2 regions of the Candidatus Dedyshia acidiphila genome follow, and region 2 is predicted to be linked to the other one. Evidence: riboswitches for the same ligand, from Rfam matches in the RefSeq annotation. Region 2 holds a riboswitch; the other holds the start of a gene.
What was found. A riboswitch is a leader RNA that binds a small molecule or an ion and turns the genes downstream of it on or off. The one in region 2 is predicted to bind cobalamin.
Positions count from the first base shown of each region.

Region 1: linked by a shared signal. The riboswitch ahead of cobU (bifunctional adenosylcobinamide kinase/adenosylcobinamide-phosphate guanylyltransferase) and the one ahead of cobG (precorrin-3B synthase) in region 2 are both predicted to bind cobalamin.

Region 1 is NZ_JBMGJV010000057.1:2,348-6,540, reverse strand. It holds gene AC5IJH_RS17100 (histidine phosphatase family protein) at 1-92, opposite strand, end outside; gene cobS (adenosylcobinamide-GDP ribazoletransferase) at 92-838, opposite strand; gene cobT (nicotinate-nucleotide--dimethylbenzimidazole phosphoribosyltransferase) at 835-1,926, opposite strand; gene cobU (bifunctional adenosylcobinamide kinase/adenosylcobinamide-phosphate guanylyltransferase) at 1,926-2,510, opposite strand; cobalamin riboswitch at 2,630-2,810, opposite strand; gene AC5IJH_RS17080 (glycosyltransferase family 2 protein) at 2,895-3,968, opposite strand; gene AC5IJH_RS17075 (glycosyltransferase family 2 protein) at 3,965-4,193, opposite strand, start outside.
Region 2 is NZ_JBMGJV010000002.1:156,375-160,567, forward strand. It holds gene AC5IJH_RS01650 (precorrin-2 C(20)-methyltransferase) at 1-648, opposite strand, end outside; gene AC5IJH_RS01655 (precorrin-8X methylmutase) at 635-1,264, opposite strand; gene cobG (precorrin-3B synthase) at 1,261-2,556, opposite strand; cobalamin riboswitch at 2,700-2,896, opposite strand; gene AC5IJH_RS01665 (pyridoxal phosphate-dependent aminotransferase) at 2,889-3,992, opposite strand; gene cbiB (adenosylcobinamide-phosphate synthase CbiB) at 3,989-4,193, opposite strand, start outside.

The DNA of each region.
Region 1 (4,193 bases), on a different contig from region 2:
TCACGTCCCTGCTGATTGAGCTCCGGATCCAGATGACCGCAGTAGCGGCCGCGGATCGCAGTCTCTGCGTGGCGAACGAGGATCAGACGCATCACCGCCACACTCCGCAGAGGTAGATGGCGATCTCGGTGAGCTGCTGGGTCGCTCCGAAGCAGTCGCCGGTCACACCGCGTAACCGGCGCCAGTAGTAAGCACCGCTGAGCAGCATCACAACCACCGCGGCCATGGCTGGGCGCCATGAGCTTGCTCGCATGAGCGGCAGCACAATCGCAAGGGCGATGGCCGTGCCCAGGACGAAGGAGGCCGAGGAGACCTGTCCCGCTACGCGCGCGCCCTGTCCTGTGTGTGGACGTGCTGCCGGAAGCGCAAGACCCAGCGGCAATGCCGTCCAGCGGGAGAGCACTTGGGCGGCAATCAGCCAGACAGCGAAACGCTCCTGCGGCAATGCAGAGAGCAGCACGATTCGCATGACGAGCGACAGGCAGATGGCGATCGCCCCGAAGCTGCCGACCCGGCTGTCTTTGAATATGTCGAGGATGCGCTCCGGCGTGCGACCGCCGCCGAAGCCATCCGCAGCATCGCCCAGCGCGTCATCGTGCAGACCACCGGTGAGCAGAATGAGCAATAGGACCAGCAGCGAGGCCGCCATTAGCGGTGGCAGATGCGAACGCAGTGCAAATGCGAGTGCTGCTGCGAGCGCACCTACCAGTAGGCCAACCAGCGGAAACCACGCCGTCGCCCGGCCCATTGTGCCGTCGTCAAACGCGTAAGACGGTACCGGCAGGCGTGTCAGGAACTGTACTGCGGCACACAGATCAGCGTAGCTGCGCCGGATCACAGCGCGCTGCTCACGCCTGCGGATGCGAACGTCGCCATGCTGGTGAATAGGTGCGCCGCCGATGACAGGATCGGCAACGCAAGCACCGCGCCCGTCGCTTCGCCCAGCCGCATCTGCAACCCGAGAATCGGTTCGAGCCGGAGGTACTCTAGCAAATGCGTATGCCCTGGCTCTTCGGAGCGGTGCCCCGCGAAGAGAAAGTCGCGTGTGGTGGGCACGCTTGCAACCGCCAACGCCGCGGCTGCAGTGGCGATGAAGCCGTCGATCACGACTGCCATTCGGCATTCGGCAGCGCTGAGGATGAAACCGACCACCGCAGCTATCTCGAGTCCCCCGACGCAGCGCAGCAGATCAGTCGGCGTGACCGCTGCGTTTGCAAAGTGCAGTTGCAGTGCTCGCTCCACGACCGACCGCTTCCGCGCTAGGCCCGCATCATCGAGTCCAGTTCCGCGGCCGACCACATCCGCAACCGGACGCCGCAGCAATCCGGCGGTGAGTGCTGCCGCCGAGGTGGTGTTTCCTATGCCCATCTCACCTACTGCGACGACGTGATCGCCACGCCGGCTGGCCTCGCGCGCGAGCCGAGCACCCAGTTCGACAGCCACGCGCAACTCGTCATGGCTCATTGCCGGCTCGCGTGCGAAGTTGCGCGAACCCGCACGAAGCTTCGCCCTGACCAGCCGCGGATCGGGTGCGAAGGCGCCGTCTACCCCAACGTCCACCACCGTAAGCGGAACCCGATGTAAGTGGCACAGAACATGAATCGCCGCTCCACCGGCCAGGAAATTATGCACCATCTGCGCGGTCACATCCCGCGGATAAGCGCTCACGCCTTCTTCTGTCACGCCGTGGTCGGCAGCGAAGACCCACGCCGACATCTGGAGCGCAGCGGGTAGGGCGCCGTCGTAGATACAAAACAACTGCGCAGCCATGGATTCAAGACGTCCCAGGCTGCCTATCGGCTTCGTAAGTTGGTCGAGATGTAACTGCGCCTGCGCGAGCCGGTGGTGCGAGCAGGGCTGCACGTCGACGCACTGTTCAAGTGCAAACAGACTCAGCGGCTCGGAGTTCCGCAAGGCGTTGTCCATCAGCTCCGCGACTCCATGTGCGGGCTTTTTACCGTCAGCGGCAGGCCCGCAACCATCAGCAGCACGGTATCTGCGACGGCCGCGACGCGCTGGTTCAACTGACCGAGGACGTCGCGAAAGAGTCGCCCAGCAGGAAAGGCCGGAACGATGCCACTGCCCACTTCATTGGTGACCAGCACGACTGCGGCGCTAGTCTCTTCAAGCGCGTTGCAGAGCTCTGTGATCCGCTCATCCAGCCAAACGCGGCCGGCATCCTTTCCATTGCTTTCGCTCATGCTGAAGGAGCGGTCAAGCAGGCTCGAGGCGAACAGCGTCAGGCAGTCCACGATAATCACGTCGGTCTGCGCGCTTTGCGCGAGAAGCGCCTGCGCGAGCTCGGTCGACACTTCGACAGTCTTCCACTCGGGCGGCCGTTCCTGCTGGTGCCGGAGGATCTTGTCGGCCATCTCGCCGTCTGACGCCAGCGCCGTGGCGATGAAGACCACCCGCTCATGCGAGGCAGCAAGTTCGAGCGCATGACGGCTCTTTCCGCTGCGCGCCCCTCCGAGGAGCAGCGTGACACTTTTCTGCGCAGCTTTTGGCATCGCGGCGGACCTCACGCGGCGGGACGAAACACGACGGCCAGTCATCTATGGAATGCGGCTCTTCACGAGGAGCCGGCGAACACAGATGCTCTCCAGCTCTCCCATCGAAGCTGAATGAAGCCAGGGATCAGGCTCTGGCCGGTCTCCTGACTTACGCCTCGGCGGATTCGAGTGGCCTTCCCAGGAGCGACGCTCCCAGTGGCCGGACTTTGTCCAGACTCGCATCCTCAGCGCTTACAGTTACGGGGTAGTGGCGGATTTGCACCGCGCTTCCCGAGCACCAGAGGAGTCAGGGTAAGTCTGGTGAAATGGGAAGTCAACTCTGCGGCGCGATGTAAAAGCTCGGCCGTGAGAAGGCGGCTCAATGTCTCCGAGCTGAAGCGACTAGCATCCGCCAGTCTTCCCCGGCAGTTCGACAGGAGGAGCGACCAGAAACGATGTGCCGATCAGGGGGAATGGTCCACGGAAAACCAACCGGAGCAATCGGCGAAGGTGGAAGCCTACCTTCACCAGAAAGACCATGGCGGGTGCGAACACATATTGGAGCGGATGATCTTCCGCGCAGGCGTGGATGAGTGGCCACACCTGAGAGTAATCACGAAAGGCAAGGGCCTCCCCGATCAAGAAGCGTAGGTAACGGCGGATTCCGGTCTCGATGCTGGCATGATGCTCTGGATAACGCTCAAGCATCTCTTGCCCAACCATACGCAGCGATCGAAGCATGCGAACGCGATCGCTTGACATCCGGCAGGGGACGACACGGTAGCCGGTCAGATAGTCCGGGACAAATGCAAATGTGTACCGGGTGGCGATGCGGAAATAGAGCAACCAGTCTTCGCATCCATGGACACCCGCGTTGCGTAGATCTGAGTCGAAGCCTCCTGCATACTCGAGCGCTTCCCGGCGAACCAGTGGTGAGCTACCGTGACCGACGAAGTTACCGAGCATCGTTTCTTTCAGCACCCATCCGGTGATACTGCGATCGCCTACGCGATACCGGCGGCAGTCATTCTCATCGATCACGTCGAACCACGTGTACACGAGTCCTAGCTCCGGGCCGTGTACTCGCGTCATTGCTACCTGACGCTCAACCTTGGTGGGCGCCCAGAGATCGTCAGCATCGAGGAATGCGATGAGGTCGGAGCGCGCGCTCTTCCAGCCAAGGTTGCGCGCAGCGGCAACACCGGAGTTGGGTTGTGTCAGCAGGCGGACACGGCCATCGCGATCCGCATGGGTGCGCACCAGTGCAGCGGTGCCGTCGGTTGAGCCATCATCCACCACCACAATCTCGAGATTTCGATGGGTCTGCCCGCGCACACTGCGCAGTGTCCGATCGAGCGTTGCTGCTGCGTTGTAGGCGGGGATGACGACACTGACCAGTTCCTGCTGTGACACAAGCGCGCCGCTCGATCCGCCATCATGAGGAATCGTCTGTGTGTCGTTGAGGGTGTCAGTCAAGAACATGCTCCTGCATCAAGCGTCAGGAGCCGATCATAGGGCAGCAATGGTTCAGCGATGAGAGGCTGTTGCAGCGGTTGTCCTGGAGAGACCTGGGTCCGCTCGTAGCGCCTCCGACGTCGTCCCAGCATCCGGACGATTGAGGGCGCGACCAGAAGCAGCAGGCGGGGACCCGCGCGGAGAGCCCATCCTATCGCTCCGATCCAGTCCCCGGCCCAATAGGCG
Region 2 (4,193 bases):
CGTAGCCCGCTCGATGTAGAGCGCGCGCTCGGCCACGCCCGCTCGTTCGAGCGCGCGCTTCACCTTCGCAAAATTGCGACCCAGCTTCATGATCGCCACTGCCTCCGCACTCCGCAGTCGTGCGGTCAGCTGCTCTTCGCTCAGCGTGCCCGGCAGGATGGTCAACTCTGTGTCGCGCCTCACCAGCGGCGCTCCCAGGCGTGCGGATGCCGCCATCACGGACGGCACTCCAGGAATCACCTCTGCCTCGAAGCGCGTCGCCAGCCGGTCGTGCAGGTACATGTACGAGCCGTAGAAAAACGGATCGCCCTCGCACAGCACGGCCACATCGCGTCCCGCTTCGAGGTGCGCCGCAATCTGCGCTGCCGTCGCGTCATAGAACGCGCACATGTCGGCCTCGTATCCGCCCGGGTGCTCGCTTTTTTCCGTCGTCACCGGGTACACCATCGCAAGCTCGATCTGCCCGCGTCCCAACTCGCCATCAAGAATGGCGCGCGCCACGCTCTGCCCGTGCTTCGCCGTCGGATACGCGATCACCTGCGCCTGCCGGATTACGCGCAGTGCCTTCAGCGTGATCAGCTCCGGATCGCCCGGCCCCAGCCCGACGCCGACAGCCGGCCCCTGCGCGCATCGCTCATTCGTCTTCACTCGCCAGCGCATTCACCGCTGCCGCCGCGATCGCGCTGCCGCCGCGCCGGCCCAGCACGGTCACATGCGGCAGCGCCTCGCCGCGCGTATGCAGCGCTGCCTTCGACTCCGCCGCGCCAACGAAACCCACCGGCACACCGATGACCACCGCTGGTCGCGGTGCGCCCGCGTCCAGCATGTCCAGCAGGTGAAACAGAGCAGTCGGCGCATTGCCGATCACCACGACAGCGCCCGCCAGCCGATCCCCCCACAGTTCCAGCGCCGCAGCACTCCGTGTCGTCTCGTGCTGGGCGGCCAACTCGCGCGTGCGCAGGTCGTGCAGCGTGCAGATCACTTCGTTGTTCGCTGGCAGGCGTGAGCGCGTCACGCCATTCGCCACCATCTCTGCGTCACATAAGATCGGCGCGCCTTGCTGCAGCGCCTGGATCCCTGCCTGCGCGAAGCTGGCCGTCGCTGCGACCGACTGCGCCAGGTCCACCATCCCGCACGCATGAATCATGCGCACCACCACTCGTTCGAGCGGCGGCGGAAAGGCAGTGAGGTTCGCCTCCGCGCGAATGATGGAAAACGACTCGCGGTAGATTGCGGCGCCGCTCCGTTCGTAGACCTGGCTCACCCGTGCACCTCTGCGAACTGCAGGTCCAGCACGCGCTCGGCGTGCAGGCGTGTGATCGCCTCGATCGCCTCTGCGGACGAGCAGCTTGCGTTCACCATCGCGCCATCGACGTGCATGGAGTAGCTCCCGTCACGCGCCACCAGCGCCACTGTCGCGGGCGTTCGCATCGCGCACTGCTTCTCACATCCAGCCAGGCTCACGCGCCATCCTGTAACCGGCTCACGCCCCTGCAGTGCCTGTGCCAGTGCAGCCGCATCGCGCCGCACATCCGCCAGGGCTGCATCGCAACCCTCCATGCCCGCGCATGCCGCAATTCCCGCATAGCCGTCGCGTGCGTCCAGCGAAAGCCCCACTGACCGCAGCACGCGGCAGACCTCGTCTACATCGCACGTGCGTACGCCGCCCAGCACGATGCCTCGCCACCCAGCCAGCCGCAGATCGAGCACATGCGCGGTTGCGAGTTCCGCAATTGCCGCAGCCTGGTCTGCACGCAGCCTGCCCAGCGGCACAGACGGAATCACCATCACTGCGTCTGCGTTGTTCGCCCGCACGAAGCCCAGCGGAGCCTCCGCCGTTGCACGGCTGCGATTCGTCAGCGGGGCAGGGAAGCACCATGGCTCGACTGTTCGCAGCGCATGCGCCCATGCCGCCGGATGCGCTGCCAGCGCGCGCCCACGCGCCGCGATCCCGTACCCGTCACGCGCTGCCAGGCACGCGCGTGCTATCGCGAGCAGCACCGTGACTGCGGATTCGGTCCGCACAGCAAGCCCGGTCGCCACTCCACCGATCGCGAGCTCCCACCCGATCGTGACACCGTCAGCGAACGCGCGCAGCGCAATGTCATCGGTTTCGCCGCTGAACCACCGACCGCCGCCATCGAGTGCCATGGCAAACTTCGGCGGCAGCGTTGCCAATGCAGAGTCGGCAAGCAGTGCCGCATCGAGCGCACGGATCAGCGGACGCGTATCGCACAGCTCGTTCGCATCCAGGCCAGCCAGTGGACTGGTCGTGATATTGCGCACGCGATCATGTGCCGCGTCGGGCAGCAGACCAGCAGCGGCCAGTCTCTCCACCACCGCTGGCAGATTCTCGTTGCGCAGCGCGCGGAGCTGGAGATTGGCGCGAACCGTGATCTCGAGCTCGCCGTCGGCATAGCTCTCCGCCGCGCTCGCCACAGCCGCAAGTTGGTTTGCCTCGATCAGGCCGCCGGGCACGCGAATGCGCATCAGCAGGCCATCTTTTGCTGGTACGGCATGCAGGATGCCGGGGCAGAAGCTCTCTCCAACTCTCATCCCGCATCCCTCTCGCAAGCTCGAAACCGCAAAAGGATGGTGAGAGATTCCGGATCACAAGGCCGCAGCAGAAGGACAACTCTGCTCGCTCGGCAATGGATGCAATCGCCCGACCCTCCCCGCGGAGTGTCCGATCTCTGTCCACACAGGACAGACTCGCGGCAGGTCTTCGGACTTGCAGGCGACCTACTTGCTCCAGCTTCCCAGTTCCGCGGAGGAACCAGTGCTTCGGAGGAGCGTTCGTTCCTGCTTACCGCTGCGGGGCAGTTCCGGATTCACACCGGATTCCCTTTTCAGCCTGCTTTCAGCGAACACAGGCACCGTGAGCAGATTCAGTATAGGCCAAGGCCCTGCTGGCGCAACACGCGCCCCACCGCTGCCACCAGCCGGTCGTTCTGCTCGTCGCGCCGCACCGCCACGCGTAGATGACCGGGCGACAGCCCCTCAAAATTTGCACACGAGCGCGTCAGCACATGCTCAGCAACGATCAGCTCCCGCCACACCTTCTGTGCATCCACCGCCGCCGGTAGCCGCAACAGCAGGAAGTTTGCCGCTGACGCATAGGTCACGATGCCCAGCTCCCGAAGCTGCGCTTCCATCCGCGTCCGTCGCTGCTCGTTGCTATTGCGCGTGTCAGCAGCATAGCTTTCATCGGCGAGCGCCGCAGCGGCAGCCAGCGCAGCCGGCGTGCTCACCGCCCAGATGGGAATAGCTCGCGCCATCTCCTGCGCACGTTCGGCGGAGCTCACCGCGTAGGCCACCCGCAGCGCTGGCATGGCAAAGAATTTCGTAACCGACCGAAACACAGTCAGGTTCGGCAACGAAGGCGCATACCGCACCAGCGAAGTCGCCGGCGCGTAGTCCACGAACGCTTCGTCCAGCAGCACAGTCGCACCCCCTGCCGCAGCGTCTTCCACGATCGCGAGCAGCGTCTCCGCACCAGCCAACGCGCCGGACGGATTCTGCGGATTCGCCAGCAGCAGCACACATCGCGTTCCCGCCGTGCGCATGAGCTGCGCCAAAATCTCGCGGTCATACGCGAACCCATGCGGCTCCATCGGCCAAGGCACCACCTCCATGCCGGCCTGCTCTGCGCACGCGCGATACTCGCTGAACGCCGGCACCGGCAGCACGCATCGCTGTGCTCCCAGCGTGTTCAGCGCCGCCTGCAGCAGCGGCACAAACCCATTTCCGACCAGGACGCACTCTGCCGGCACATCCAGCCTCGCGCTCGCCGCTTCCTTCAGCGCGCGATATTCGATATCCGGATACGAGCCCAGGTCGCGAGCCGCGCGATCCAGCGCCGCAACCACTCCCGCCGGCGGCCCGTCGGGATGGATGTTCGCACTGAAGTCGAGCAGCGTCTCCGCCGCCACCCCGAAGCGCCGTGCAATTTGCGAGGATTGGCCCCCATGCCGCGGAATCGGGTCGTTCATCGCCTGCGTCCTCTGCGGCCGCGCACCAGCAGCAACGCGGCGATGGTCGTCATCGCTGACGTGAGCACCATCAGGCGCGTTGCCGCTCGCGCATCCACTCGCGAAGCTCGAGCGAAATCAGCGCCCAGCTCCGGCGTCTGCACCACCTCGCCGCCATACGTGTTCGTGCCGCCCAACCGCACCTGCAGCGCACCCGCCATC